DNA from 4 places in the Lysinibacillus sp. NPDC096212 genome. Region 4 is predicted to be linked to each of the others. Evidence: riboswitches for the same ligand, from Rfam matches in the RefSeq annotation. Region 4 holds a riboswitch; each other region holds the start of a gene.
What was found. Region 4 has a riboswitch for cobalamin ahead of ACIQ7T_RS22085 (energy-coupling factor ABC transporter permease). Riboswitches for the same ligand answer to the same signal wherever they lie in the genome.
Positions count from the first base shown of each region.

Region 1: linked by a shared signal. The riboswitch ahead of ACIQ7T_RS10265 (hypothetical protein) and the one ahead of ACIQ7T_RS22085 (energy-coupling factor ABC transporter permease) in region 4 are both predicted to bind cobalamin.
Region 2: linked by a shared signal. The riboswitch ahead of ACIQ7T_RS16720 (ribonucleoside-diphosphate reductase subunit alpha) and the one ahead of ACIQ7T_RS22085 (energy-coupling factor ABC transporter permease) in region 4 are both predicted to bind cobalamin.
Region 3: linked by a shared signal. The riboswitch ahead of mmgD (citrate synthase) and the one ahead of ACIQ7T_RS22085 (energy-coupling factor ABC transporter permease) in region 4 are both predicted to bind cobalamin.

Region 1 is NZ_JBIWFQ010000008.1:59,906-67,480, forward strand. It holds gene ACIQ7T_RS10250 (ABC1 kinase family protein) at 1-1,477, shown strand, start outside; gene ACIQ7T_RS10255 (C40 family peptidase) at 1,934-3,148, shown strand; gene ACIQ7T_RS10260 (hypothetical protein) at 3,721-4,269, shown strand; cobalamin riboswitch at 4,504-4,709, shown strand; gene ACIQ7T_RS10265 (hypothetical protein) at 4,909-5,451, shown strand; gene ACIQ7T_RS10270 (ABC transporter substrate-binding protein) at 5,453-6,415, shown strand; gene ACIQ7T_RS10275 (hypothetical protein) at 6,652-6,903, opposite strand; gene ACIQ7T_RS10280 (tyrosine-protein phosphatase) at 7,051-7,575, shown strand, end outside.
Region 2 is NZ_JBIWFQ010000017.1:52,347-59,921, forward strand. It holds gene ACIQ7T_RS16700 (tetratricopeptide repeat protein) at 1-192, shown strand, start outside; gene ACIQ7T_RS16705 (M23 family metallopeptidase) at 375-1,277, shown strand; gene ACIQ7T_RS16710 (DUF4190 domain-containing protein) at 1,324-1,599, shown strand; gene ACIQ7T_RS16715 (ribonucleotide-diphosphate reductase subunit beta) at 1,749-2,789, opposite strand; gene ACIQ7T_RS16720 (ribonucleoside-diphosphate reductase subunit alpha) at 2,802-5,015, opposite strand; cobalamin riboswitch at 5,178-5,365, opposite strand; gene ACIQ7T_RS16725 (hypothetical protein) at 5,476-6,159, opposite strand; gene ACIQ7T_RS16730 (ECF transporter S component) at 6,156-6,650, opposite strand; gene ACIQ7T_RS16735 (bifunctional adenosylcobinamide kinase/adenosylcobinamide-phosphate guanylyltransferase) at 6,889-7,281, opposite strand; gene ACIQ7T_RS16740 (histidine phosphatase family protein) at 7,230-7,575, opposite strand, start outside.
Region 3 is NZ_JBIWFQ010000034.1:27,829-35,403, reverse strand. It holds gene ACIQ7T_RS24195 (acyl-CoA dehydrogenase family protein) at 1-1,419, opposite strand, end outside; gene prpB (methylisocitrate lyase) at 1,456-2,370, opposite strand; gene prpD (2-methylcitrate dehydratase) at 2,383-3,816, opposite strand; gene mmgD (citrate synthase) at 3,915-5,036, opposite strand; cobalamin riboswitch at 5,230-5,424, opposite strand; gene ACIQ7T_RS24175 (NUDIX hydrolase) at 5,672-6,169, shown strand; gene ACIQ7T_RS24170 (CPBP family intramembrane glutamic endopeptidase) at 6,625-7,020, opposite strand; gene ACIQ7T_RS24165 (alpha/beta hydrolase family protein) at 7,476-7,575, opposite strand, start outside.
Region 4 is NZ_JBIWFQ010000028.1:54,451-62,025, forward strand. It holds gene ACIQ7T_RS22065 (S8 family peptidase) at 1-1,298, opposite strand, end outside; gene ACIQ7T_RS22070 (energy-coupling factor ABC transporter ATP-binding protein) at 1,559-2,395, opposite strand; gene cbiQ (cobalt ECF transporter T component CbiQ) at 2,395-3,165, opposite strand; gene ACIQ7T_RS22080 (energy-coupling factor ABC transporter substrate-binding protein) at 3,171-3,443, opposite strand; gene ACIQ7T_RS22085 (energy-coupling factor ABC transporter permease) at 3,445-4,191, opposite strand; cobalamin riboswitch at 4,331-4,515, opposite strand; cobalamin riboswitch at 4,745-4,927, shown strand; gene ACIQ7T_RS22090 ((2Fe-2S) ferredoxin domain-containing protein) at 5,066-5,437, shown strand; gene cobJ (precorrin-3B C(17)-methyltransferase) at 5,442-7,112, shown strand; gene ACIQ7T_RS22100 (sirohydrochlorin chelatase) at 7,127-7,575, shown strand, end outside.

The DNA.
Region 1 (7,575 bases), on a different contig from region 4:
TGGTCAGGTACTTTCTACTCGTAAGGAACTGTTTTCGCCTATTTTTATTGACGAGTTAGAGAAGCTACAACATAATGTGAAGCCTTTATCGTCAGAGCAGGTATCACAAATTTTAGAAGATTCACTTCCGAAGCCTATGAATGAAATATTTGTAAGCTTTCAAATGGAGCCTATTGCGGCAGCATCTATTGGACAAGTACATAAGGCACGATTGAAAAATTTTGATGAAGTCGTGGTGAAGCTACTACGTCCAGACGTGAAGGAAATCATGCGAGACGATCTCGATATTTTAGAGGAATTTGCCAATTGGCTTTCAAACAAATCTACATGGGCTGAGTCACTTGGTTTTCGAGAGCTTGCTAAAGGATTTGGCGATGGGTTACGCGAGGAAGTTCATTTAGATATTGAGGCTCGTAATACATTGCAGGTGACGAATGCTCTTACTAAAAGCGATTATAAGGTGAAGATTCCTAAAATCTATACAAAATACTGTAATGAAAATATTATTGTCATGGAATATGTACGGGGGAAAAGCGTTGCAAATGCTGCGGCTGAATTTAATCGATTAGGAAATAATCGTAGGCAGTTTGCACGGACTGTTTTATACTCCTTCATTGAACAGATGCTTGTTTCGGGTATATTTCATGCAGATCCACATCCAGGAAATATTCAGATTGATGAGACGGATGGCACACCGATCCTCCTTGATTTTGGGGCTGTTGGCCGTTTGGGAGCTACACAACAAGAGGGCTTAAAGCTAATTTTAATGGGGATTCATCTAAATGATTCAAATACTTTATTTGACGGTGTAACATTATTGGTTGAAAACGCTGATCATGCAGATCGTGCAAAGATAGAACAAGCAATTGATCAAATTCTCTTGAAAATTTCTTACGTGGATCGAATTCCGACAGAAGAATTAATACATGCGTTATTTACGGTTGTTCGGGATTTTGGTCTTGCTTTCTATCCAGCAGTAGGTTTAGCGCTGCGTTCATTAGTAACATTAGAGGGGACTTTACGGGTAATTGACCCGAATTTTGATATTTTTACGGAAGCAAAAGATTTTTCATCTGCATATATGCGAGCATCCTTCCTGAAGCCATTTAAAGAACCGATGGCAACGAAGGAACGTTTACAAGAAGAATTAGCAATGCTTATTCCGGCATTGCGCAAAATGCCAAGACGAGTTAACCAGCTCATTCAACGGGTAGAGAGTGGAAAAATTATCTTACATCACGATGTTTTTTCGGATGAGGATAATGCTCGTTTTATTACAAATTTGTTTTCCCGTTTCGTCTTACTTCTCGTAGGTATTACCTTTGGCATTGTTTCTGTAGCACTTTTAGCAATCTCGCAATTTATTCGTGATGCATACGCTGTTTATTTAAATACAGCTGCATACTTGGGATTGTTTTTATGTGCCATACTTTTGGTACGCCTTTCTATCCAAGCGTTACGTTCTATGAGGCAATAGGAAGCGCCAACTTGGAGTGGAAATTAATATCTTTGTTCATTGAAATACATTTGCGACAAGATGAGGTAGGGGAAATGCTCCCTTACCTTTTTTTATTTTAACTTCTTTTAGCCGATTCTGGACGCAATTATGCAGAGGCATAATGGGTAAATGTTCTCGAGAAATATTACAAAAACATTACAAAACAGAAATTGGGTCTAATGGTAAAGCAGTTAAAAACGTTGTTATGTAGAATAAAATGTAGTTTTGTAGAATTTAATAGAATTTACGTGAATATTACAAGAATGTTGCGAGTTTTACTAAACGATTAAAAAGCCGTGAAATAGTATAAAAGTTATGCTAATAATGCTAAACTTTAAAAGGCTAATAAATATATAAGAGAAAATAAAAGAAATCGTTCCAGTGATTACATTAAAATACGAAGAGCGAAATTGACTAGTGAAGGGGAAGAATAACGTGGGTAAACGCAATAAATGGCGTAAGTCGATGGTGCTAGCATTAGCACTAGCTGGCGGCTTATTATTTAATACAGTTCAACCAACCGTAGTGCACGCAGAAGAAACATCTCAACAAATGATTGATAAGAAAGCTAAAATAGATACAGAGGTTAAAAAGCTACAAGAAGAATTAACTAATTTACAAAAAGAGATCGATGAAAAAGTAAAAGTATTTAACAAAGTACAAGCAGATATTAAAGAAGTTGATGCAAATATTGTAGATACTAAAAAACGTATTGAGCAACGTTCAACAATTTTAAGTGAACGTATGGCTGCATACCAAGCTCAAGATAACACTGTAGGTATATATTTAAGTGCTGTTCTTGAATCGAAAAGCTTTGCAGATTTAATGGACCGTGTCGTAGCGGTAAAAACATTAATGGATGCTGACCAAGAATTAGTAGATCAACAAGAAGCGGATAAGGCTAATTTAGAGAAACAAAAAACAACATTAGATGAAAAACAAAAAGAGCTTCAAAAACAATTCCAAGAGCTTCAACAAAAGGAAAGCGAAATGGAAGTAAAAAAAGCTGAGAATGAAGCGAAATCTCTAGCTTTAAAGGCACAAATTGCAACGAAACAAGAAGAAGAACGTTTAGAAGCAGAACGTAAAGCAGCAGAGGAAGAAGCAGCTCGTTTACGTGCACTTCAAGCAGCTACTCCAGTAGTACAAGCAACAAATAACGACGTTAACAATAATACTAGTAACAATAATAATAGTAACAGTAACAGTAATACTAGCAACACTAACAATAGTGGCAAAGCGAACAATGAAAAATCACTACAAAAAGTCGTTGTTGGTTCTGGTTCAGGTACTGCATCTTCAGGTGATGCAATTTCAACTGCAAAGCAATTCTTAGGCCGTAGCTATGTTTGGGGCGGCAGTAACCCATCAACAGGATTTGACTGTTCAGGTCTTGTGCAATGGTCTTACAAACAAGCAGGCGTATCTTTACCACGTACAGCATCACAACAATATTTAGCAACACAACGTATTTCAGCAAGTGAAGCACGTGTAGGTGACCTAGTATTCTTCAGCTATGGTTCAGGCATAGCGCATGTAGGTATTTACTTAGGAAATAACACGATGATCGATGCTCAAAATAAAGGTGTTGTCATTGAATCACTTGATTGGTGGAATCAATATTTAGTAGGCTTCGGTCGTATTCAATAAGCCCTACTATTATATAGACGATTTAAATAGCGAAAAGGTCATCTTTGTAAAAAAAATTACAAAGATGACCTTTTTTAATATTTGACGGTATTCAAGATTTTGCGAGTAAACCTATCATCCCTGATATAGTGATCCATTAATTTAGGCTCGACTAGTCGATGAATAATGAGTAAAATAACATCTAGGATGAATTTATTTACATAAGTAGATATATTTACTACCATATTACCAGTTACTAAAATGAAAATAGAGCCGATGTAAGGTATAGCATCAATTATCCATATAATGATTGCCATCGTTATAGCGTATTTCGCTTGGATTCATAGAAGGCTAATTCCGATTATAAAGCTAACATGTAAAATGTGTCTTTTATAGCCGAAAGAAATGTTTCCTTGCATAATGATACTCATTTCTGATAATTTTGAAATATAATAATTAGGTACCTTACTTTGAAATTAAAAGTGTTTGTGACTTTAGTTTCGTAGTAGTAAAGTAACGAATGATAGAAATTAATACAATACTTACAAGTTTACCATTTTTACGTTCTGAAACAATAAAGGTAGGGATGAATCATGGAAAAAGAGATTTTGCAACTTTTTAGTAATTTAACAGAGCGTGACCTTGATATTCAATACAAATCATACGAAGAATTAATGAAAATTATGCAAGAACCAGTTGATTGGACATATTCAGTTTGGGAACAACTTGTTCAAGCTCTTACATACAAAAACGGACATGTACGTGCAAGTGCTGCACAATTTTTATGCGCATTGGCAGCAAAAAGTGATCCCGAAGAAAGAGTATTAGAGGACTTCTTAAAGATTTGGGCAGTAACGTATGATGAAAAAACAGAAACTTCGAGGCATACTTTGCAGGCGATTTGGAGAATAGGTTTAGCAGGGCAGGTACAAAGAGATTTAGTCGTGTCATATTTGGCGAAAAGATTTCAAATATGCTTAGACGAAAAGCACCCGACATTGATACGCTATGATATTATTGTATCTTTTAAAAAGCTATTCGATGCAACGAATGACCCAAAACTACTAGAGATTGCTCGACGTTTAATTGAAGAAGAAGAAGATGTTAAATGCAAAAAGAAATATAAGAATGCCATCCGTTAAAAGATGTAAAATAGCTGTTTTTTTTGCGCATGCTTTCGTTGAGAGATAGCTTTTATAACATCAATCTATGAAATATAACAAATACCTGCACGAGCATGTGAAATGCCCGTGGGGTAACGAATACACCCGCGTGCATAAGGTGATACCTGCATGATCTTTATCCATCGTATTTGTTTATTCTAATTCCACAGCTATTTTTTCCTATTAATCTATGTTAAACTGCTAAACAAGTGAATAATTCTTGCAGAATAAGGGTGCTAAACTATAGCATAATCGGGAATTCGGTGAAAAACCGAAGCTGTTTCCGCAACTGTAAGTACAGGAATCATAAAGATATACCACTGTCGAATTATCTGATGGGAAGGTTTTTATGACTCACAACATGATTGAATGTAGTGAACTGTACAAGCCAGGAGACCGACCTTTGTTTGAACGTATGATAACTCTTCGGAAGCTAGGAGAATATGCGGCAATTACATAGGCTATGTTGTGTCTATACGACACTATTATGTTATTTTCGTTGTTTCCTTAGGAGTGGGAACAACGTTTTTTTATGTACACTTATCTTTCACCTGCTGGAATCCTAAGAAGGTGTGAATAAAGTAAGAATTTTTCACGAAGGAAAGCGGGGACTTAGATTTGAAAAAAGATGCACGTTATTCTTGTTATCCATTTATGCGTGAAAAGGCATCAACGGTAGATTTTGAAATTCGAACAGATAGCCTTACAACACATATTGGCGTCGCTTTGGTGGCGGTAAAAAAGGAAACGGTAGAGGTAGTAGTAGATGATTTACTAGCCATTTTACCAATGGCTTACCATGTAAATGGCTCAGTACGAGGTAAATTGGCGGTAACTGAAGATAATTTGACTTGGCTAAGTAATCGCTATGATTTCTATGTTAGTCATGTTAAGGATGAAATACAAAACTTTGTATTACCTCAAGGGACAGAGGCTGCTACTGCATTACATTTATGCCGTAGTGAGGCGAAAAAATCATATCGCGTTTTGCACAAAGTATCTGAAGAACGGGAAGTACCTGCTATTCTCTTTGATTATTTAGGATTACTAGCCAATGTCTTTTTTGTAATGGCTGTCTTTATGAATCAGCAGGCTGGTATTGCTGAAATACCGTTTATTAGTAAGTCATACCCGATGAAAAAGAAAAAGGAGAATCAATGAAATGAAGAAAATGTTTAAGCTACAATGGCTTTCTGTGTTAATGTTAGCACTCGTTTTAGTTGGCTGTGGCGCGAAAGAGGATATTAATAAAGAGACTATTTCTAAGGAAGATCAACAAGTTGAGAAAACTAGCTATAAAGTTAAGGATGACCGTGGCGTAGAAGTAGAGTTTGCTGCCGCACCTAAAACTATTGTTTCATTGCAACCAAGTAATACAGAAATTTTATTTGCTCTAGGTGTGGGGGATAAAATCGTTGGTGCAACTGAATATGATACGTATCCGGAAGAAGCGCAAAAAATTGAACGTGTTTCTGATTCTGTAAAATTCAATAGTGAGCGTATTTTAGCGTTAAAGCCAGATGTCGTTATTGCCTATACAACTGGAGGCGATGAAGAAAATTTAAATGCCTTAAAAGGTCTCGAAGATGCAGGTATTAAAGTGTTTGCCATTCAATCGGCTAAAACATTTGATGATGTGTACGGGGATATCCAACAAATCGCAACAGTTATGGGAATCAAAGATAAAGGCGACAAGTTAAATGATGATATTAAAGGTAAAATTGCAGAAGTCCAAGCAAAAGTTAAAGATGTGAAAGAACCAAAAAATATCTATTTAGAAATTAGTCCGAAGCCAGACATATATACACCTGGTTCTGGTACATTCCAACAAGAGATTTTAGATGCTGCAAATGTTAAGAACGTTTTTGCTGACCTCAAAAGTTGGGCAAAGGTATCTGAGGAAGATATTATTGCAAAAAATCCAGATGTCATTTTAACAACCATAAACTATGGGGAAAACCCAACGGCAGAAATCCTCTCTCGTGATGGATGGAATTCAATCACTGCCATTCAAAATAAAGCGGTGTATTCTATAGACACTGATATTTCAAACCGTCCGGGTCCGCGTATTGGCGAAGCTGTTGAGTTAATAGCAAAAGCAGTTTACCCTGAGTTATTTAAATAGTATTTTGGAGCTGTCCTTTATCAAGGGCAGCTTTTTTGATGGATAATAGTGAAATGTCAGGGTAAAAACCCGTTTCTCTTCGGTGAAGAAGTGTCGGTTGGAGTGGATAACTGATCCGCTTTGAAGAGAAAGTGATCGGTTGGAGTGGATAACTGATCCGCTTTGAAGAGAAAGTGATCGGTTGGAGTGGATAACTGATCCACTTTGAAGCAGAAGTGATCGGTTAGAGTGGATAACTACTCCGCTTTGATGAAGAAGTGATCAGTTGGAGTGGATAACTGCTCCGCTATGAAGCAGAAGTGATCGGTTGGAGTGGATAACTGCTCCGCTATGATGAAGAAGTGATCAGGTAGAGTGGATAACTGCTCTGCTTTGAAGAGAAAGTGATCGGTTAGAGTGGATAACTGCTCTGCTTTGATGAAAAAGTGATCGGTTAGAGTGGATAACTGCTCCGCTTTGATGAAAAAGTGATCAGGTAATACGGCCATCTCCCCGCTTCAATAAAGATTCGCTGAAATCCCCCCCTCAGCGTTCAAAGTAGCGTATGACATTCCCTAGTGCGAAAATTGGTATTATATCGAATTGTTCTATAATATAGAGGTAAGCATGCTTGCTAACAGAGAGAGGTGCAGTGAATGAAACAGCTTGATATGAAGATTGTTCCGTTTGAAGCAGTTTATAATTTTCGTGATATGGGTGGTTATAAGTCGAGAGATGGGCGTACTGTTAAGAATGGTTTGATTTATCGTTCAGCAGCACTTGGTAAAATGACGAAAACAGATAAGGAGCTATTTAAAACGCTAGGTGTGAAAACAATTTTTGATTATCGAGACAACCATGAGGCTCAAAATAATCCTAATCCGGTATTTCCGTATGCCAAGTATATTCAAATACCAGCAAAGGGAAATCATGCTTTTGAGATGCCTACAAACACTGGTGGAAAAGATTTTTATAAGATTGTAAGCCTAGAGATGTTCCGAGAATTTTATGCACAAATGCCTTTTAATAATGACTCGTTTAAAAAGTTAATAGCAACGATTCAACAACCTGAAAATTTAGGGCTTGTTCACCATTGTGCGGTTGGGAAGGATCGAACAGGTATTGGCAGCGCACTTATTTTACTGGCGTTAGATGTACCTGAGGAAACGATCATGGAGGAC
Region 2 (7,575 bases), on a different contig from region 4:
ATTTCTATTGAAGAAGAAAGAAAAGTACCATATGAACAATGGTTTCCAGAATTAGATGCTCATCTCGTCCAACGATTGAGAGATGAAGTATTACTTCCCAATAAATCACTTTTAGACGTCCCTACTGAATACAAATACTTTTTAAAGGAAGCTGGTATTCAACCATTTTTCGAAGACGATTTTTTTGAATAACTAGAGAAAAGCCATGTTAGCATGAATCACGCGAATATGGCTTTTTTCATGTAAGAACGCTGAACTCTCGGATAAAGGTTCTTTAATTATTATCACTATGTTAAAATGAAAATTAGAATGATGTAAATATTACCAATGATGTAAGAGATTCTATTAAAGCATCTAAAGGGGGATGAGAAATAGTGCTTCCAATCTTTTATTCCATTGGTATGCTAATCGTATTACCTGCCAGCTTTATTATTTCGCTATGGAAAGCTGCTTTTAAAAGTAAACTGGAATGGTTGTTGGACTCATTGGTGACGGCAACACTAATCGTTTGGTTATTTCAAGCAGGAAACTGGAGTTGGGTCGGATATTATGTTCGCTTTCTTTGGTTGGCTCTCTTGATTGTCACTTTCATTTTTTCTTGGAAAAGGGTAAGAAATTTACCGTTTACCACAAAATATACGCTATCTCAAAAGTTTTCAATTGGTATTTATATTGTCCTCATTTTGGTTTTTGGTACTTATAATGCTTTGGTCGTGAAAAGCTATACAGTAACCGAAAAAGGAATTGAGTTATCTTTCCCACTTAAGGATGGCACCTATTATGTCGGACAGGGTGGCAATCAGGTGTTAATGAACTATCATCAAGCCTATCCAGGTCAAAAATATGCTTTAGACATTTTAAAATTAAATACGCTCGGAACCCGTGCAAGTGGACTATATCCAGAACAATTAGATAAATATCAAATATTCGCAGATGATTTATATAGTCCTTGTAACGGAAAAGTAGTCAACATACAAAATGATTTACCTGACCTCACTCCTCCGAAATCTAATCCCGAAAATCCTGAGGGGAATCATGTCACTCTTTCATGTGAGAACCATGATGCTACTGTTTTATTAGCTCATATGAAAAAAGGCAGCGTAGTGGTGGCACAAGGCGATAAAGTAACAACGGGCCAAATACTTGGAAAAGTAGGAAACTCGGGTAATACAAGCGAACCACATTTACATATTCACGCCGAAAAGGATGGGAAAGGTGTACCGATAACATTTAATGATCGATTTTTAGTGCGAAATAGTTTAGTACGATCATATTAACGATAAATAAAAAATGCTTAAATTCTTAAAAGAGGGCGGATAGCGAATGTCTGAAAAAAATCAAACAAACAATAATTCTGTAATTTCTTTAACGCTTGGAATTCTATCATTGTTTATACCTTTTATTGGCTTTATCTTAGGCATCATCGGAATAGTTTTTTCAAATAAAGCTGTAAAAGAAATTAATACAACTAATGAAAATGGTAGAGGATTAGCAACTGCAGGTTTAATTTGCAGTATAATAGGGATTATTTTACAAGTCCTTGCGATTTTGGGGTATGTAGCCTTTTTCTCAATGACGGTGGTAAATAATAACGGCTAACATGAGCACATTTCGTGCGATTTCTATTGTTTTTGTCCCCCGAACCCATTTGTTTAACCTGAGCAATTTTTTTCTTTTACTTAAGCGTCCCCCTATTCTCACAAAAAAATCCACCTCCATGTTTTTTCAACATGGAGGTGGACTTGGCATTACAAATCATCAAAGCCGTTATCTTCTACATTAACCTTTACATACTGGCGAGAACGTTGCTCGAAGAAATCTGTCTTCCCTAAATCAACATCCTCATACGCTTTAACCCACTTTAATGGATTTTTGCGATAGCCTTCAAATGGACGCTCTACGCCAAGCTGATTACAGCGTACATTAGCATAGAAATGTACATAATCATGCACATCTTCCACATCGAGGCCAGCAATTTTATCGCCAATCACTTCATTGGCCCAATCGATTTCTAGTTGAACGGCTTCACGGAAGATTTCCTGTACACGAGCTGCTCGTTCAGGTGTATCGTATTCAGGATATTCCTCTAATAGCTCCTGATAAATTTTCACAAATAAATCGACATGTAGCTGTTCATCGCGATTAATATAATTAATCATCGTTGACGAGGCCACCATTTTTTGATTGCGTGCTAAATGATAGAAGAACGCAAAGCCAGAATAGAAGAATAAACCTTCTAAAATCACATCATAAACAATCGCTTCTAGCATATTTTCAACAGATGGCTCCTCGGAAAATGCTTGGTAGCCCTTAATAACGAAATCATTACGTCGCTCTAGCACTGGCTCTGTACGCCAAAAATCAAATGTACGATCCTGCTCGTCTTTGTTGACAATACTTGATAGCACGTAGGAATAAGAGTGATTATGGATTACCTCTTGTTGCGCTAAAATAATCATTAGTGCATTTAAACTTGAATCTGTTAAATAATCCGCTACTTTCCCCGCAAAATCGGTTTGTACACTATCTAATAGTGCTAGCAAGCCAATGATTTTTAAAAAGGATTCCTGTTCATCTGCTGATAGCTGTGGAAACTGTTTGACATCATTGCTCATATTAATTTCAAACGGTGTCCAGAAGTTCCCTAGCATTTTTTTATACTTAGGATATGCCCAGCTAAAACGCACATCATCCCAGTTCAAAATGTTAGAAGAACGTCCGTTGACAATTCCTGTTGAACGGTTCGGTGCATCTTTATCCATAATTTGTCGTTTTGTAATAGTTGTCATTGTTATTTCCTCCTAGCTCGCGCAAGACTCACATTCTAGCAATTCTACAGATGTTGAGCGCACATAATAAGTCGTTTTTACACCGCTCGCCCAAGCATTCATATGCAATGCTAGTAAATCTTTCGCCTTAATCGTATTTTGAACGTATAAATTAAGTGAAATGCCTTGGTCGATATGACGTGCTCGTGCAGCATTTTGCTTGATTGTCCAATTTTGATCGATGAAATAAGCAGATTTATAATACCAAGTTGTCACAGGTGATAGATCAGGTACTGTTACTGGAATTTTGTAATCCTTCTTCTCTTCTGAATAACTCTTTTGGAAGATCGGATCAATCGTAGCCGTACTGCCTGCTAAAATAGATGTTGATGAGTTCGGTGCAACTGCCATTACATAGCCGTTACGCATACCTTTCTCAGCAACCGCGGCGCGTAATGCATTCCATTTATGACTGTCATAGCCACGTTTGTCAAAATACGCACCCGTATGCCAATCTGAGCCTTCAAATAATGGGTAAGCTCCTTTTTCACATGCCAAATCGTTAGAAGCACGAATCGTTAAATATGCAATTTCTTCATATAGCTTGTCCGCAAACTCTACAGCTTCCTCAGACTCCCATTGAATTTCTTTCAAAGCTAATAAATGGTGCCAGCCAAACGTTCCAAGTCCAATACCACGGTAGCGTAGGTTCGTACGTTCTGCTTGTTTTACTGGAATTGTATTTAAAGCAATAACGTTATCTAACATACGTACTTGAACTGGGATTAATCGTTCTAGAACACCAGCCGGTACTGCTCTACCTAAATTGATAGACGATAAGTTACATACAACGAAATCTCCAGGCTTGCGACGTGTTACGATGACATCATCTTCAAGGGTAATAGACTCAAATTCAGTAGCTGACATATTTTGGAATATTTCTGTACACAGGTTCGAGCTGTAAACCATCCCTTCATGCTTATTCGGATTCATGCGATTGACTTCATCTCGATAGAACATAAACGGCACGCCTGTTTCAAGCTGAGAGCGCATAATACGCTTCATAATATCAATGGCTGGTACAACTTCACGACTTAACAATGGATTGGCGATACATTCCTCATATTTAGTACGGAAAGAGCCGTCACCCTTTTTCTCATCATAGAAATCCTCTAGTGAAAAGCCCATAACTTCTCGCACTTCATGTGGGTCAAATAAATGCCATTCCCCGCGCTCTTCTACCGTTTCCATAAATAAATCCGGTAAGCATAGCCCTGTGAAAATATCATGAGCACGCAAACGCTCATCCCCATTGTTTAAGCGTAAATCTAAAAACGTAAAGACGTCTTTATGCCAAACATCTAAATAGACAGCAATAGCGCCTTGTCGTTGACCAAGCTGATCGACTGAAACCGCCGTATTATTAAGTTGTTTAATCCATGGTAAAACACCACTTGATGCACCTTTAAAGCCTTTAATAGATGAGCCTCGGCTACGAATTTTACCCATATAAACACCAATACCACCGCCGTACTTCGATAATGTTGCGACATCTGTATTCGTGTCATAAATGCTTTGTAAACTATCATCTACTGTATCGATAAAGCAACTTGATAGCTGTCCATGTGTTTTACCTGCATTTGATAATGTTGGTGTGGCAACAGTCATATATAAATTACTCATTGCCCAGTAAGATTCACGTACTTTTTCTAAACGATTTTCTGTTTCATCCTGCATCAGAGTCATCGCAATGACCATCCATCGTTCCTGCGGTAATTCCACCGGTGTTTTCGTGTAATCACGGACTACATAGCGGTCCATTAATGTTTTTAAACCTATATACGTAAACAACTCATCTCGACTTGATTCTAAATAAGAAGCGAGTTCCTGAAGCTCCTGCTCACTATACTTTGTTGTTAAACTTTCATGATACAAACCAACTTCTGTATAGTGTGCTAAATGTTCTGGGAAAACCTTATAAACATCTTTCACTGAGACACCACGACGCATCGCAAATTGGTCATATAATTTTTCTAAATAAATTTGAGCTGCGACAAATGTCCAGTATGGCTCCTCTTCATCAATGAGGCTAAGCGTTTGTAAAATCATCGCATCTGCCCATGCTTCAAATGTGGCATTGTCGTTTTTTCGTAGCCATCGATCCGATAACCTCACAAAACTTTCGAGTTCATCCTCCGTGTAACTTTTCTTGAGCTTAGTCATTTGCTGTTCGATTTGAATTGTCATGTACACATTCTCTCCCTTTCCTTCTCCAGCAACACAAAAAGCGATCACGCAACATCTATCGGTTACGTGATCGCAGTAAAATCGGAAATGGAAATGAAGGATAAGCGCACAAAGAAGTGAACAAATCTCTCGCCTCCACTTCTCAATCCCCGAAGAATGTGTTGCTGTCTTGAACATATCGGCAGGTCTCCTGGCTCATGCTTCCTCCAAATGATCACCTTCCCGTTCTTCACAGTGGCCTACTCATCATTTGTCAGCACTTACAGTTGCGGGGACAGCTTCGGCCTAAGATGACTCTTTTTCCGAATTCCCTTTTAAACCATATTGGTACCGTTCGTCCAAAATACTATATATTGTGTTTTAACTCCTAAACAAATCTAACATATTGTGTTTATTGTTGCAATAGGCGATTTGCCCCTTGCAAGTTATAAAGTGCTACATTTTCTCGAAGCAAGCCCAATTACAATGCAGTTTTACGTAGTTTTTCAAAATTTCTAGGAAATTTTTTTTGTGCTAGCTGCTCTTTTTCAGGCTGTATTCCTAGCAAAACTACTGCACATGGACCAGCCGATTTCTCAACATCTAACGAACTTTTGACCTGTTGCTCGCTAAAAAGGCGGGTAAATTCTGCTTGTAGACCTTTTGATCCAACTGGCCATACTTGCTGCACAATCCCCTCTTTCCACGCCTGAAAAATAGGTTGGAGCTGTGCGACATCTTCAGGCTGAGCAAGGATTTCATTGCCTACAAGCGGTAATCCATAGGTGTACCAACTAAGCTGTTCATACTTAGTTGCTGTGTGTTTTTGCTGTTCACCTAGCATCGTTATAGATAATCCTGATTGTAGAGTCGGCATATTGGACTCTGTACTACCGTCTATCGGTGGACAATTAAGCCCCGCCTCATCAAAAACCTGCTGAATGCCTGCAACATAACGAGACCATGCAGCATCTCCTGAAAAATTAGCGAGTAAAATATGGTTTGGTAAAGCATTTGCAGCAAGCTGCTCTAAAAAAGTAACACGCGCCGTGAAGTATGCCGTTAGTTTGTCTGGAGCAGACACAACATCTTGTGGTTTTTCGCCAATGGCTGCGGCATTATCTGTTGTAGCAAACAGCTCACCTATTTTTATTGCATTTCTCAATGTACTCGACCTTCCTTACGCACAAACACCTTTGACAGAATTGGCATCACAATTGCAACGATCACCAGATTTACGAGTGTTGCCAATGGAAGACTAGTCAGTGACGCCCAGTAAAATGCCGGACTAATGATAAAGTAAAATGGTAAAGGTGCCACAACACCATTTAAAATAAGTGCCACGGGCCATTTCCAGAAATGCATTCCTTTTTTATGCATGACCCCAAAGACCCATACAACAATAAACATTTCTACTGCGATAATAATATGTAGTGGCCCTAGAGGGAAGCCAGTAGTTAAGGCTGAGATAAAATGCCCAATGACTCCCGAAACCCCAGCTAATACTGGAGATAAAAAGACAACGCTCAACAATGCAGGTGCAGAGTCAAGCGCTGCAGTTGAAATAAATGTTGGAATTTTAATGACTGCACCCACTGCACAAATTGCCGCAACCATGGCAGTGAGCGTCAATTTCATCAATCTTTGTCGATCCATCCCATTTCCTCTTTTCTTTAAATTTTTTATAATAGCGTGGGGTTGATTTCCGTTCCGGTTGGGCGCTTTCCTGGGGGCGTCCGATGAGCCGCTTCGCTGCGCTGCAGGGTCTCATCTGTGACGCTAATCCCCAAGGAGTCGCCCAACCTCCACTCCAATCAACTTATTTACAAAGCATACGTCCTTGGAAATCTTATCCCCAAAATGAAAAGCCTAATAAAATTTTTTTAAAACTATATCATTTGATTTGTTCGCCTATACCGTACCAAATGCGTACGACTTGTTCAGCTTCAGCGAATAATGCCTGGTACAAACGCCCACATGTATCACGCAACAATCGTGCCTGTTTTTCCATTGGCACAACCCCACGACCCATATCGGTCACTATTATATAGACCGCACAATTTTCTTCAAGAGTCTTTAGTCTTGTCAAAATGGTTTTGACAAGGGGTTCATCCTCCTCAAGATCTTGTGTCACGAGCCATTTCTCTATGTTTTTAATAACTAGTACATCACAGGCTGGGCTGTCATTAGGTAGATTGCCATCTACTAGCTCCACTTTTTGACCTTCGAACAAGTTCATGACATAGTCGGTTTTTCCACTATGGGCGCCTCCGATAAAGACATGCATCGCGCTCCCTCCTCCCAAGCCTTTCTTGTAAACGTTAAAGAAAATATTTTATCATGCGGTGATTGATACGACCAAAAAGTTTGCTCAGTCGGTGCAAATTCTACAAGAAGCGCTCGAATAACTCCACCATGGACAACGAGATGATAAACATCTTCGTCTTTTGGTAATGCCGTGAACCCTTCAATGACACGCGCACAAAAGGCATCAAAGCCTTCCCCCTTTGGAGGTGGTGACTGTACGGGATCATCTAACCATGCACAATAACGACTATCTGATTTTAAGTCATCATATGTG
Region 3 (7,575 bases), on a different contig from region 4:
CGATCTCAGCAAAGAGGATTCCATAATATAAACATCTTTTGCCATATCAGCCAATAGGCGCATGTATTCCTGTTCTTGTTCCAGATTAATCTGTGCATCTGCAATGACATCAATGGCTACTTGCATTAAGTACTTGGAAAGCTGGATGTATTGGTGATTACTTTCTGCGGGTTGATAAGCTACTGAAATTTTATCTGTAGAAGCTGTTTGCGCTTGCTTTTTATATAACATTTTTGCGATTGTTAAACGATTGATTTCATTCGTTCCTTCAAAAATACGGCTAATTCTTGCGTCACGATATAAACGTTCTACCTCATAATCCTGCATATAGCCATATCCGCCATGTATTTGTACAGCTTCATCTACAATTTTTCCAAGTGCTTCTGAGCAATTGACTTTATTGATTGCGCATTCTATAGCGAAATCGGCTATTTTTTGAACTATTGACTCTTTACTAGCTAACTTAATGACATCATCCAATTCACCAGCTGTTCGGTATGCAGCACTTTCTGCACCGTAAATTAAGATCGCCATGTCAGCAAGTTTTTCCTGTATCATTGTAAAATCAACAATTGGTTTTTGAAATTGTTTCCGTTCTTTACCATAATTCACGGCTAATTGTAGTGCCTGTTTGGAAGTTCCGATGTTTGAAAAAGCTAGCTTTAGACGCGCCATATTCAATATATTCATGGCAACCTTATGGCCTTTTCCAACTTCGCCAAGAACATTATCACTTGGTACTGCAACGTCTTCCAAAATAAGGGTAGCTGTCGAAGATCCTTTAATGCCCATCTTCTCTTCTTCTTGCCCAACAGAAACCCCTGTAAAGGTACGTTCTACAATGAAAGCAGTCATTCCTTCGATTGTTTTCGCAAAAACGACAAAAATATCTGCTAGCTGAGCATTGGTAATCCATTGCTTTTCACCGTTTAATACCCATGCTGACCCATCTTCATTCAAAATCGCATTAGTTTTGGGACGTAATGCATCTGAACCCGCTTCTGGCTCCGTCAGGGCATAAGCTCCAATCCATTCACCTGAGGCCAGCTTTGGTAAGTACTTCAGCTTTTGAGACTCATCCCCAAAATAGACATAGGGCAATGTGCCAACTCCTGCATGAATATTGTAGGATACGCTAAAAGAGCTCCCATAGCCCATCCTTTCTGCAACTAGCCCTGAGATTGTTTTATTGAGTTCAAGACCCCCATAAGCTTCGGGTATTTCAATATCAAGTAAACCAAGGTCACCTGCTTTTTGAAATAATTGACGAGTGACATCATATTGATGCTGCTCAATAGCTGAAATATTAGGTGAAACATCCTGTTTAATGAACAACTCTGCAGTTTTTGCTATGAGCTTTTCCTCATCCTGAAAGTCCTCAGGTGTAAAGATCGTCATTTTGTCTTCTAGTTTATCCATACTAGCCCTCCTTGAAAGAAAGAGGAGAAAAGCAAGTTACTTTATTTCCTCTTTAGGTAAAATGGTTTTCGCCAACTCACTATCTAAATCTTCGAATTTGTAATAAGAAATGGATTCATATAACTCACTTCTAGTTTGCATATCCTCGATAACTTCTTTTTGAGTCCCTGTATTTTTTATTAATTCAAACACTCGTTCATATGCTTTGGCTGCTACTCTCATGGATGTAACGGGATAAATAACCATCGAATAGCCCATTTTTTCGAACTCCTTAGCCGTATAATACGGTGTTTGTCCAAATTCAGTCATATTGGCTAATAAAGGAGCATCTAACTCACTTGCAAATTGTTTAAACTCTTTTTCTGATTGTAGAGCCTCTGGAAAAATAGCATCCGCTCCAGCTGCTACATAGGCTTTGGCTCTAATGATAGTCTGTTCTAAGCCTTCTACAGACCTTGCATCTGTTCGGGCAACAATAAGTAAAGTAGGTGCTATTTGTTTAATCATTTTTATTTTTTGTATCATTTCCTCTTGGGAGACGAGTGTTTTACCATTCAAATGACCACATTTTTTAGGAAGATTTTGATCCTCAAGCTGGACAGCAGCCACCCCTGCCTCTACCATTTCACGAGCTGTGCGGGCAACATTTAATACACCACCAAAGCCAGTATCGATATCCACTAGAATTGGTAAATTAGTAGCTCGGATAATATCGCTAGCACGCTGAGCAACTTCATTTGAATAAATCATTCCTAAATCAGGTAAGCCCCTGCTCGCTGTGTAAGCAGCTCCAGAAAGATATAATGCCTCAAAGCCAACTTTTTTAGCCATTAAGCCGGCCATTGCATCATGAGCTCCTGGTATTTGCAAAATAGCTGAACGAGTGATTAAAGCTCGAAATTGTTCTGCTAATTGTTTTTGTGAAACTGCTTCATTGACAATCCACGCCATCTATATAACCTCCTAAATAAATAGATCTACAAATTCATGAACATAACTATTTTCAAGAAGCTCTTTTTCAGCACAAATCTGATTAATGGTACTTAATTGTTTTTGAGAATAATGTGTACTCATGTTTTGCTGGAATTTATCAATGATTTGAGGGAATGCTTCCTCACGACGGAAACGATGTCCTAAAGGATATTCACACTCAACTAGCTCTGATGAAGTGCCATCTTTGTAATAAACTTGAACAGCATTGGCAATCGAGCGTTTTTCAGGGTCTAAATAATCAATTGTATATTGAGATTTTTCAACGACCACCATTTTATTTCTCAAGTCATCGATACGTGGATTTACGGCCACATCATCTTCATAGTGATCTGCTGTAATGTCACCATAGATGAGGCCAATAGCTGTAATGTATTGAATACAATGATCACGATCAGCTGGGTTATTAAGAGGTCCCTCTTTATCGATAATACGAATGGCAGATTCATGTGTAGTAATTTCAATTCTTTCAATTTCATTTAATCGATTTTTCACTTCATGATGTAAATGTACGGCGCATTCAGCAGCGGTTTGTGCATGGAATTCGGCTGGATAAGAAACTTTGAATAGAACATTTTCCATGACATAAGATGCAAGTGGTCTAGCAAGTGTTAATTCTTGTTTATTAAAGAGAACGTCTTGGAATCCCCAGCCAGGTGCTGATAAGGCAGTTGCATAACCCATTTCGCCCTTCACAGCCATCATGGCTAATTGCACTGCCCTGCTTGTTGCATCTCCAGCAGCCCATGATTTTCTAGAACCAGTATTAGGTGCATGTCGATATGTTCGTAAGCTCGAATTATCAATCCAAGCATTTGACAGTGCATTGATAATTTCTTGATGAGAGCCACCTAATGCCTTTGTCACAACGGCTGTTGTCGCAATTTTGACAAACAGAACATGATCTAAACCTACACGATTTAAGCTATTTTCTAGTGCTAGAATACCTTGTATTTCATGGGCTTGTATCATCATTTCTAAAACGTCTTTTACTTTAAGAGGCTCTTTACCCTCTGCAATACGTATGCGACTCAAATAATCTGCAACAGCTAATATGCCACCTAAATTATCTGATGGATGTCCCCATTCAGCCGCAAGCCAAGTATCGTTATAATCCAACCAACGAATCATACAACCGATATTGAAGGCGCCTCTAACTGGGTCAAGAACATAGGGAGTCCCCGGAATACGTGTACCGTTTGGGACGACTGTACCTGGTACTACTGGACCAAGAAGTTTCGTACATTCAGGATACTGTAAGGCTAAAATGCCACAACCCAAAGTATCCAATAAAACATAACGTGCTGTTTCGTATGCCTCTTCACTTGTAATCGTTGTATTTAATACGTAATCAGCAATATCAGTTAGTAATTGATCTGTCTTAGAAATTTCATTTGTTTTAATCATCTATATCTTCCTTTCATTGCATAATTTTGCTATACTAGTATACTGATGGACATTGGTCAGAATGCCCATCAGCTCTATGGCGAGTTGTTAAAACTTGATTATACCGATAATTCTTCAAGGTTATGACGCTCGCCAATATAATTGACACGAGGTCTAAATAATCTATTATTGTCATGCTGCTCTATAACATGAGCACATAAGCCGATTGTTCGTGATCCAAAAAAGATTGGCGTATATATTTCAATCGTCAAACCAAGCATGTAATACACGGGTGCTGCATAATAGTCTAAATTTGGGTACAAACCTTTTTTCTGTACCATCACTTTTTCACCAGCTTCACACATGTGATATAAGCGGTCATCCCCTTGCTCCAAACATAATTTGTGCAAAGCCTCTTTCATAATTTGCGCTCTTGGATCCATCTTTTTCATATATACACGGTGACCAAAGCCCATAATTTTTTCTTTATTTTGTAGTTTGTTTTCTAGCAATGTTTTAAAGCCTTCAACTGTTTTCGCTTCTAGAAGCATATACATCACTGCCTCGTTTGCCCCACCATGTAAATTACCTTTCAATGATGCGACAGCCCCAGTTAAAGCACCATACAAATCAGATTGTGTAGAGGCGATTACGCGAGCTGTAAACGTCGAATTTGGCATCTCATGTTCACTATATAAAACGAGTGACTGATCAAAGATTTCTTCTTCTAACGCAGTTGGTTTTCTGCCAGTAATCATGTAATAAAAATTAGCACTATAGGAAAGCTGGCTATCAGGCTCCACGACGTCTTGACCATTTAATACTCGATAGCTATTCGCTACGATGTTGGGCATGCCACCTAAAAGTCTATATGCTCGCGTCAAATTCATTTCAGTAGAACGATTATTGATGTGCTGATCATAGCCTGCTAAAACAGAAATTCCTGTTCTAAGTCCATCCATAGCATGTGTCCCATTAGGCAATAACTTGAAAATTTGAAAAATCTCTTGTGGAACCTGATAATTAGATTTCAACTTGTTCTGTAAATCAGCTCGTTGCTCGGTAGTTGGTATTTCCCCATGCAACAATAAATAGACAATGTCTAAATACGAATATCTCTGTGATAATTCAATCAAATCATAGCCTCGAATGACAATTTGACTTCCTACAGTGTCTAAAAAAGATAGCTTTGTTTCAGCGGCAATAATACCATCGAGACCGGGTGAATAATTTAACTCCATTCATTACAACCCCTTTGTTTAATTATTCTTGTAAGCGTTACCATTCAAACACAAAAGAACAACAAAAAAACAACTTCTACCCCTTTGAGAAGTTGTTAATCTACAAAAACATGACAGAGCAAAAAAACAGTGAATTCATGTAAATTCACAAAGATCATGCAGTAGCTAACACCTCCCTATCCTCGTAGGTCAATTGATGCTTTTCTTAGTGGCAGGTCTCCTGACTTATGATCAACGCTACAATAACACCTTCCCATTTTGACAAACAAAACAGTGGACTTGTTATCGAACTCCTAAATACAGTTGCGGGACAGTGTTGGACTCTCACCAACTTCCCTTTTAATCAAATGGAATCAAATCCATTTGAACCACCAAAATTTAGCATATTCAATTTGTCTATTCACCTTAACATAGAGTTTTCGAAACAATCAATATAGTTGAGATTTGGAGAAGCTTGAACATAAAAAGCTATTTTTCATTTTTCAAGAACTATTCTACTTTTTTTAGCACTATTTTGTACAAAAAAGATTGTTAATCAATACCATTGAAACTATTTTTATAATTTGTAAGTAAAATAGAGGATTCATATTTTGAAAAGGCGAATATTTTTTAATGACAAGTATTAGGGGGAGAATATGGGATATATTTCAGAATTAAGGAAACTTATCGGTAGTAGACCAATTATAAGCATCGGGGCGACAATTCTTGTGATAAACGATGATAAGAAAATACTCTTTCAACATCGTTCGGATACGTTGGATTGGGGATTACCTGGGGGCTCAATGGAACTAAACGAAACTTTAGAAGAAGTTGCTTGCCGTGAGCTCTATGAAGAAACAGGACTTGTGGCCAATGAATTTGACTTGATTGGTGTTTTTTCGGGACCAGATTATTATTTCCAATATCCAAATGGGGATGAAGTCTATACAGTCATTCATCTTTATGTTGCTAAAAATGTAAGTGGTGTATTGGAGAAAAAGGATGATGAGAGTTTGAATCTTACATATTTTGGTGAAAATGAGCTCCCAGATAATATGGAAAAGAGAACAAAAAATCTATTAGACAATCTAGAAGATAAATTGTGGGATTTAGGTAGTTCTTTTGCAAATAATAATAGAAATTTTAGTAAATAAAAACATTTGCTACGGATCCTACGTCTGATTGGATCGTTGCTAATGATTTTGTTAAACTACAAGCCTTAACTTCAATGCCTGGGCCACTATTATCAAACGGCTGTCAGGTATTTTAATACCAGTAATATTTGTTATCAATATTACTATTAAATAACTATAGCTTATAAAGAATTATAAGAATCTAGTTTCTATATATCAATTCTATAATTTCTATGATAATCATAGATTTTTTCTATGATCTTTCGTTCAATTCTCAGTTGGAATAAAAAAATGAAAATAAAAAGATTCCTTTGATGCACATTTTCGGAGTACCGAATGCCAACAAAAGATTCTTTTTATAACTCATTTATCAATAACTTTAAATTCACAAGGTTATTTTAGTATAAAATTCTATTAAAAGGGTATTTCGAATCATTACCAATGATTACTTTTTCGTTTATGTCCATTACTTCCGATTAGATAAATAATGGCGCTATTACATGCGGTATGAGTATATGCAACACAAAGTCGATAGAAAAGTGAGCAATTATAGCCGACTCCAGACCCTTTTTCCAGTAGAGCCAACCATAGATAACGCTAAGAGAGCCGTTAAGCAATACCGCCCGGAGGATTACGTCGCTAGTGATGGCGGTTATCGCGCCCGTGATTCCGATATGACCGAGGCCAAAAATAACCCCTGTTATAATAATAGCCAACCACACGCCGATTTTAGTTGGTCCCCTATCTTTCGCCTTTTTGATTTTGGAAGCAATCCAAACCAAAAGCGTCATCAAAAAAAGCCGGAATAATATTTCTTCTGCCGTACCGCCATAGAAAATCGCAAGCGCGGATTTCCAAACTGGAACCGCCATTTCCGCCTTCATTAGTTCAACAGACATATTCCAGAAAGGGATGCACAGTAAAACGACAAGGACACCGCCCAAAATGCCCCAAAGGACAGATGAACCGAGTATAGATTTCTGATAGCCCTTTCACTTTTCACCACCTGTAGTTCCCTCCAAAATCGGTGCGCTAAATCCAATATGTCGCGCCAAAAGCAATCCGAAAAAGCTTGCCAGCACACCTAACACCAGTGTTTGTGCAATCTGCGCAGGTATGATGATCTACATAGGTGCGTTATCTGGCAGCGGCGCAAGCGCGTACGTAAACGGTTTAACCATTACGCCCGTCACGACGCATACGGCAATAAGTAGCAAGAATAGTTTCCAGTTTATTATCTTTTTCCTGATGCAGTTTTCTCCTAAGAAATTATTTCGTGCCTATAGTTAGAAAATAAAACTAGCTATTGTTATTTACCTCCTGATGACTATTCCAATACCGAATGAATCCAATCGGCAATATCATTGATCACTTGTTGATCGACATGTTGTGCAACTTTATACTCTTTTTTTGCTTTTCGTATCTCT
Region 4 (7,575 bases):
AGAACTTTTGCGTTTTTCAAGCGCTCTTCTTTTGTTTCAGAATACTGTTTTGGTAGATTGTTAATATTAAACTGTAATGCTTTCACAGGATCTACTAGGCCATGTCCATATGTAAGATCATAGCCCTTGTCACCTAAATCCTTTGCAGTCATTTCGAGAATAGCTTCTATTTCATAAGGCTTTAAATCTGGATATTTTGATTTTAGTAGGGATGCCACACCTGCAACAACAGGAGAGGCCATCGATGTTCCGCTAAATTTTACAAAGGAGGATCCTTTTTTCTCATCATAAACTGAACTATATATATCTTCGCCTGGAGCTACTAGATCAACCGATGGGCCGTAGTTTGAATAGCTTGATAGTTTGTTTCTATCATTCGTAGAACCTACACTTATAACGCCTTCGAATGAAGCAGGGAAGGAGTAATTATCTGTCGATTCATTTCCAGCAGCAGCTACAACGGTAATTCCTTTATCAATCGCTTTCTGAACGGCTTCCTCCATTAATGGAGATTCACCATAGCCGCCAAGACTCATATTGATAACATCGGCGCCTTGCTCAATAGCGTAAAGGATTCCTTGTGCAATGGCGAAATCACTAGCACCATCTTTTCCGTTGAATACATCAATTGGAAGAAGCTTGGCATTTGGATTAATCCCATGGCCTCCAATCCCATTATCTTTTGCCGCTCCAACAATGCCTGCTACATGTGTTCCATGCTCACTAGGATAAGAAGTATTGGCAGGTGCTGCAGCATTATATGGTGGTAGCACTTGAGATTTTAAATCAGGATGTTTAAAATCCACGCCACCATCGATAACTGCTACTTTTACCTCGTTGTTACCTGCTAATTCTAGTGCTTTATCAATTTGAAGAAGATTCAAATGATACATATCCTGTTTCTTTGGATCTACTTCAGTGCCAAAGGAATGATACACGTAGCTTGGGGATACACGTTTAACCCCTTTTTGCTTAGTATAATATGAAACTGCTTTTTCTAAATTTGTTCCTTTGTTAAGTTGGATAACATCGTATCCTAATGAAGGAATAGAGCGGATCACTTTTGCGCCAATTTTTTTGTGTGCATTCTTATCAAGACCGGAATGTTTGACGATAATAGTATCCTGACTAATCCATTCTTTTTGATTCTTAGATGATTGTTCCTTATTGCTAGCTATTTTCACTAACTCTTGGTTCTTTGCTGTTTTTTGTGGTGCTTCAGCAAAGGCAGAAGTAGCAGGAACCATTAGTGCTGCGGATGCAACTAAAGCTACTGATTTTTTCTTCCAGTTTTTCAACTGTATTCCCTCCTTGGGTGTTCCAAATATTTGTGACATCTATACTATTACGAATGAACGATAGAAAAGTTTCGTAATAAGTATATATTTTTCCAAAAGTACCATTCTATATTTTACCACGTTCCTCGTTATAAAAATATGTAGAAGGGAAGTCAAAAATCCTCAAAGGACCATAGGGTACATCCTACTCGATTTGTGCGTTTGGAGTAGTAGCGTGGATTCTACTACAATTGAAAAGTACCAAATATGGACAAATTATCTTAAAGCCGCTCAATAAGTCTGTGTAAATCTTTCTTCGAACGAGGCATTTTTATGTTTTTCTCAAATAACTTTTTCTTTTGTAAGGCAACGGCCATTTCAAAGACCCATGGGCGTTCAAGATGGGCTCTTTCAAGCAAATCCTCTTGGAAGAACATTGCTACTGGATCTCCATTGTAAATAATTCTCCCAGCTTCCATCACGATGATTTGATCTGCCCATTCATAGGCTAAGGGGATATCATGCGTTGCCAATAATATTGTTCGTTCCCCGTTTTCTAACATAGCTAAATACTGTAAAACTTGTGCACTATAATAATTATCTAGTCCAGCTGTCGGTTCATCTAATAATAAAACGGAAGGTTCCATTGCAAGTACGCCTGCCATTGCGACACGTTTTTTCTGACCAACACTTAAAAAATGGATCGGTTTATCTAGCAATGCTTCGACTTCGGTTTGAGCGACAGCCCACGCAATTTTTTCCTCGATTTTTTCAGTTGTCCAGCCAAGATTCAAAGGACCAAATGCAATATCTTGCTTAACTGTGCCGGAAAAAAGCTGGTTGTCTGCATCCTGAAAAACAATACCAACCTGTTGGCGTAATTCTTTTAATGCTTTTCTACTATAGTTCAGTTCATTGCCACAAAAGGAGATACTTCCAGCGGTAGGCTTCAAAATACCATTTAAATGCTGAAATAACGTTGATTTCCCGGCTCCATTATGACCAAGTAAAGCGATTTTTTTTCCCTTTGGAATTTGAAGTGTAATATCTGTTAAGGCATGAGTTCCATCTGCATAAGCGTAGGATAAATGTGTTAAATCAAAGTATAAATCTGTCATCAGAAAAAACCTCCATAAATGATGAGGAGTATAAAAATAGCAGCAATACCTATCCAATTTTTCGTGTTACAGGGAACATCATCCTGCCAATAGACCATTTCGCCACCACGTGCTTCCATTGCATTGTTTAGCTCACGACTGCGTTGGAACATCTCGACAAATAAAGCTGCAATTAGCATTGATACCGATCGAAGCCACTGCATAGGGGAGCTGTATCCCAGACGAGCCTGTTGGGCAAGATGAATTTTTTGCATACTGTCTAAAAAGATAAAAATAAAACGATACGTTAGCTCTACTAACTCTACAAATAGAGTTGGGAGTCGCCATTGTCGTAAGACGTAACAAATAGATTGGACTGATGTTGTGAGAATTAAAAAATACAAACAGCTAATGCTGCCAAGGACGATGAAAAAAAGCTGCTGCGCTGTTACTAGGCTTGCACTGCTGACAAAAATTGTCCAATTATGAAGAGAAAATGACCAAATGTTTGAAGGAAGCCTGTTTGTCGCTGGCGCGATAGAAATTAAAATGGATACTAAACTTGATAGTAAAAAAAATCCAGGTAGCAACAATAACTTTGCGTAATATTTAGCAGGGATTTTTGCGCCTAAAATGATAAAAGCACTCATCACAATAAATGTAATGAGTGAAATTCGTTCATCTCTCATGATAAGCGACAATAAAAGCAGTCCAAGGGATAACGTCATTTTTTCTAGCGGATGAACAGACGCTAGTTTATTCAAATAAGCATACTTATCAATGAGTAACATAGCGTTTAACCTTCTTTATGTTTGCCGCGCATTAAGCCGATGAAATACCCGATGAAACCAGCACCGATAGCAGCTTGTAGTGCGAATAATAAGCTTTCAATTTCACCACTTGGTGGTTCCCATAAGCTTTCAAACCATGGCTCGTAGCTAGCATCTATTTCACTAATTGCTGCTTCCGCTTCGCCATCAGCCCCTTCGAATTCAGCACCTTTTTGAATAAACAGGGGAACGATTGCTAACAACACAACAATGGCGATGAGCAGTAAGTTTTTTTTCATTTTAGTGAGCCTCCTTTGCAGAGAACACACGTAGAGCTTTTAGTTCACTCACATTGTATTTTTTCAGAAAGTTCATAACGATCACTGTTAAAATTCCTTCACTAACAGCAAGAGGAATTTGTGTTAACGCAAAAATACCAGCAAATTTAGTGAATGAAGCCATAAAGCCTCCGACCTCAGAAGGGAAGGCAAGAGCTAATTGGACAGAAGTGACAATATATGTACCTAAGTCACCAAGCATTGCTGCTAAAAAGACAGCAATGGAAAAGGATAGTCCCAATTTTTGTGAGCCCTTAAATACATAGTAGGCGATAATAGGACCCATAATTGCCATAGAAAAAGTGTTTGCCCCTAATGTTGTAAGCCCACCATGCGCTAACAGTAAAGATTGGAATAATAATACGATTGTCCCGATAACACTCATCGCTAATGGTCCAAAAAGAACTGTTCCAAGTCCAACACCTGTAGGATGCGAGCAACTTCCTGTTACAGAAGGGATTTTTAAGGCAGAAAGTACAAAGGCAAAGGCACCCGAAAGCCCTAATATCATTTTTGTTTCAGGATTTTCATCAATGGTTTTACGAATAGAACGTAATCCTAAAATAATAAATGGAATCGAAATGACCCACCAAAAAATCGCCCATTCGATTGGCAAAAAGCCCTCCATTATATGCATCGCAAATGCACGATTTGGTACGAATAAAAATGCCAATAAAAAATAACTAAGCTTCCAACCTGAAAATTTCAAAAATCTCTCCTCCTTACATTAAAATTTTTAGAAAAAGTATGCGAAAAAAAGCACTTCTCCGATAGTGGAAAAGTGCATAGCTAAAAAAGCAAATAAAATTCTAATCTGCTAAGCCGCACACCCATCCTCGTAGGTTGAAACGATCACATATTTTTCGGCAGGTCTCCTGGCTTTAGTTCAACGTTTTATAGGCCTTCCCATCCTTTGGACAGTGACATTATCTATAAAACTCCCTAATACAGTGGCGGGACCGCGCCGGACTTAAACCGGCTTCCCTTTTAAGCGAAATGCTGAACATTTCACACCGAAAAAAAGATGAAGTTGTGAGATTTCACGACAAAGTGTAACACGAATTTCCATATATATGCTATCCCTTTTGTGAAAAAATTTTAAATTGGGTGTCTATGTCGAAAATTTAGATAAATAGAAAATGGATGTCGCATTTTTCTATGGAATTTTAAAAAAATTGTCACAAATTAAGAAAGAAATATTGAAATTTTAAAAAAATAAGCTATGATAGAAACAGTTTTCAATTACAAAAAAACCATATAATTCATATAAAACATCCATAAGTGCTTGAATATTCAAGATAATAGGGAAATCGGTGAAAGTCCGATACAGCCCCCGCTACTGTAATAGCTGATGAAATCGCGGATGCCACTAGTGAAAACTTAGGAAGGCGCGAAAGTAAAAGGAAGCTTAAGTCAGGAAACCTGCTTATGTGATGATGCAAGCAAACTTTTCGGAGGGAGAAGTTGAAGCGAAAGCGAGTACCAGTATATATTCGTTTTTATTTGGCTTCTACTAAACCTTTACTCTTCGTCTAGAGTAAAGGTTTTTCTTTTTCCTAAAAGCATATGAGGGGAGAACGACTATGACAACTTGGAATTTAGAGGGGATGAAAACACATCTTTTTATTTGCAATGGTAGTAGTTGTATGAAAAAAGATGCTGAGGACATTACACAGGCAATTCGTGATGAAATACAGTTACTGGAGCTTGATAAGGAGATACATACAACAAGGACCCGCTGTAATGGCAGGTGTAAGGATGCTTGTGTTGTCATTGCATATCCTCAGGGCAATTGGTACCGAGTGCCAACGAAGGAGCATGCGAGAGTACTTGTACAAGATTTAAATCATGAAGCGTTACATAATGAGCATGTTTTTACATTGCGTGAAGGTTCGTTGCAGCGTACAGCACAAACAACAGCCATTAAAGGCATTGAAAAGGTGAAAGAGGGGTAACAAAATGGCTCAAAAAGGTAAGATTTTCGTAGTTGGCTTTGGCCCTGGAGACTTTAAACATATTACGACTCGTGCTGTGGAGGCACTACAACAAAGTCATATGATTATAGGCTATAAAACTTATGTTGAACTGATTCAGGATTTAGTTAGTGCAAAGTCGATTATTAGTACTGGTATGACAGAGGAAGTTTCACGTGCGCAAGAAGCGGTGCGTCAAGCAGAGGCTGGAAGTATCGTATCGGTCATTTCCAGTGGGGATGCCGGGGTTTATGGAATGGCAGGATTAGTGTATGAGGTATTAATCGAGCTAGGCTGGACAGAAGCAACTGGTATCGAGGTAGAAATTGTTCCAGGTATTTCAGCTATTAATTCATGTGCCAGTTTACTAGGTGCTCCCATTATGCATGACGCCTGTACCATTAGTTTAAGTGACCACTTAACACCTTGGAATTTAATTGCAAAACGAGTAGAAGCAGCAGCAATGGCGGATTTTGTTATTGCTCTTTATAACCCGAAAAGTGGACGTCGTACGAGACAAATTGTAGAGGCACAACGAATTTTATTGGAATATCGTTCGCCAGATACACCAGTTGGACTTGTGAAAAGCGCGTATCGTGACCGTCAGGAAATAACGATGACTACTTTAGCAGAAATGCTTGAACATGATATCGGCATGTTAACAACGGTTATTATCGGGAATTCAACAACATTCTTCTACGACAATAAAATGATTACGCCACGTGGTTATCAGCGTAAATATACACTTGGTGAGGAAAAACAACCGTTACGACCACATCAACGACTTAAAGAAGAAAATGAACCATGGGCGATGAATCAAGAAACAGGAGCAGCACGTAATGATTTTGCGACAGATCCTAATGCCAATCGTATTAAGCCCAGTTTAGCCATAACACCACAACAAAAGCCTAAAAAATCGTCACTTGAAATGGCGACAGCTGCTCTTACTATGGTAAAGGGAACAAGCGCGGTGAAAGTAACACCTAAGCGTGTTCAACAAAAAATCGAATCTATTTTTGAATTAGCGGTTAGTCCTGGGGTTGCCAATAAGTTCTTTAGTCCTCAACAAATGATGACGTTGGCTGAGGTAGTTGGTGAGGAAGGAACGATGGAGTATACACCAGACCATCAAATTCATTTGAAAGTTCCAACGTCCGAGCCTGAAGAGGTTACCGCAAAGCTTCGTGAAGTTGGCTTTTTACTAGCACCAATTGGTGACGTGCTATCGTTAAAGGCTTGTGACTTCTGTTATGGAGAAAAGTTCGATTCGATTCCATATGCGGAAGAAATTCAAGAAAAGCTTGGTGGTATGTCGTTACCGAAAACATTAAATATCGGCTTTAACGGCTGCGGTATGGCATGTTATCGAGCAGTATTTGATGATATTGGCATTGTTTATCGTAAAAGTAAATTTGATGTTTTTATTGGTGCCAAGCCGGTTGGTCGTACAGCACATGCGGCCCAGCCAGTTGTTGAGGGATTAGAGCCTGAACAGCTCATCCCACTTATTACCGATATTATCGAAGAATATAAAGCAAATGCACATCCAAATGAACGTTTGTTTAAATACTTCAAGCGTGTGAAAAAGATATTACATTTTACGTATCAGGATATGTCTTCAAAAATAAAAGTAGAGCCCGCTCCATGCGGCGACTAGTGAGGAGTAATAAGATGAAAGCAATTTTATTTGTCGGCCACGGGAGCCGTTTAGCTGCAGGAAATGATGAGGTACGCACGTTTATCGAGCAAATGACACCTCGTATTGATGATAGCTTTTTAGTAGAAACATGTTTTTTAGAGTTCGCTTCGCCGAACATTGAAGAAGGTATTACGAACTGTGTGAAGAAGGGTGCTACAGAGGTACACGTTATTCCGATTATCCTTCTTCATGCTGGACATTCAAAAATGCATATTCCAGCAGAAATCGAACATGCGCGTGAGCATTATCCGAATATAACGTTCACATATGGTCAAACAATCGGTATCCATGAAGAAATATTTGCGATTTTAGAAGATCGTTTAGCAGAAATCGGCTTTAATGCGGAAGAAGAACAGAAGGATACTGCCATTTTATTAATTGCACGAGGCGGTAGTGACCCATATGCAAATGGTGATTTTTA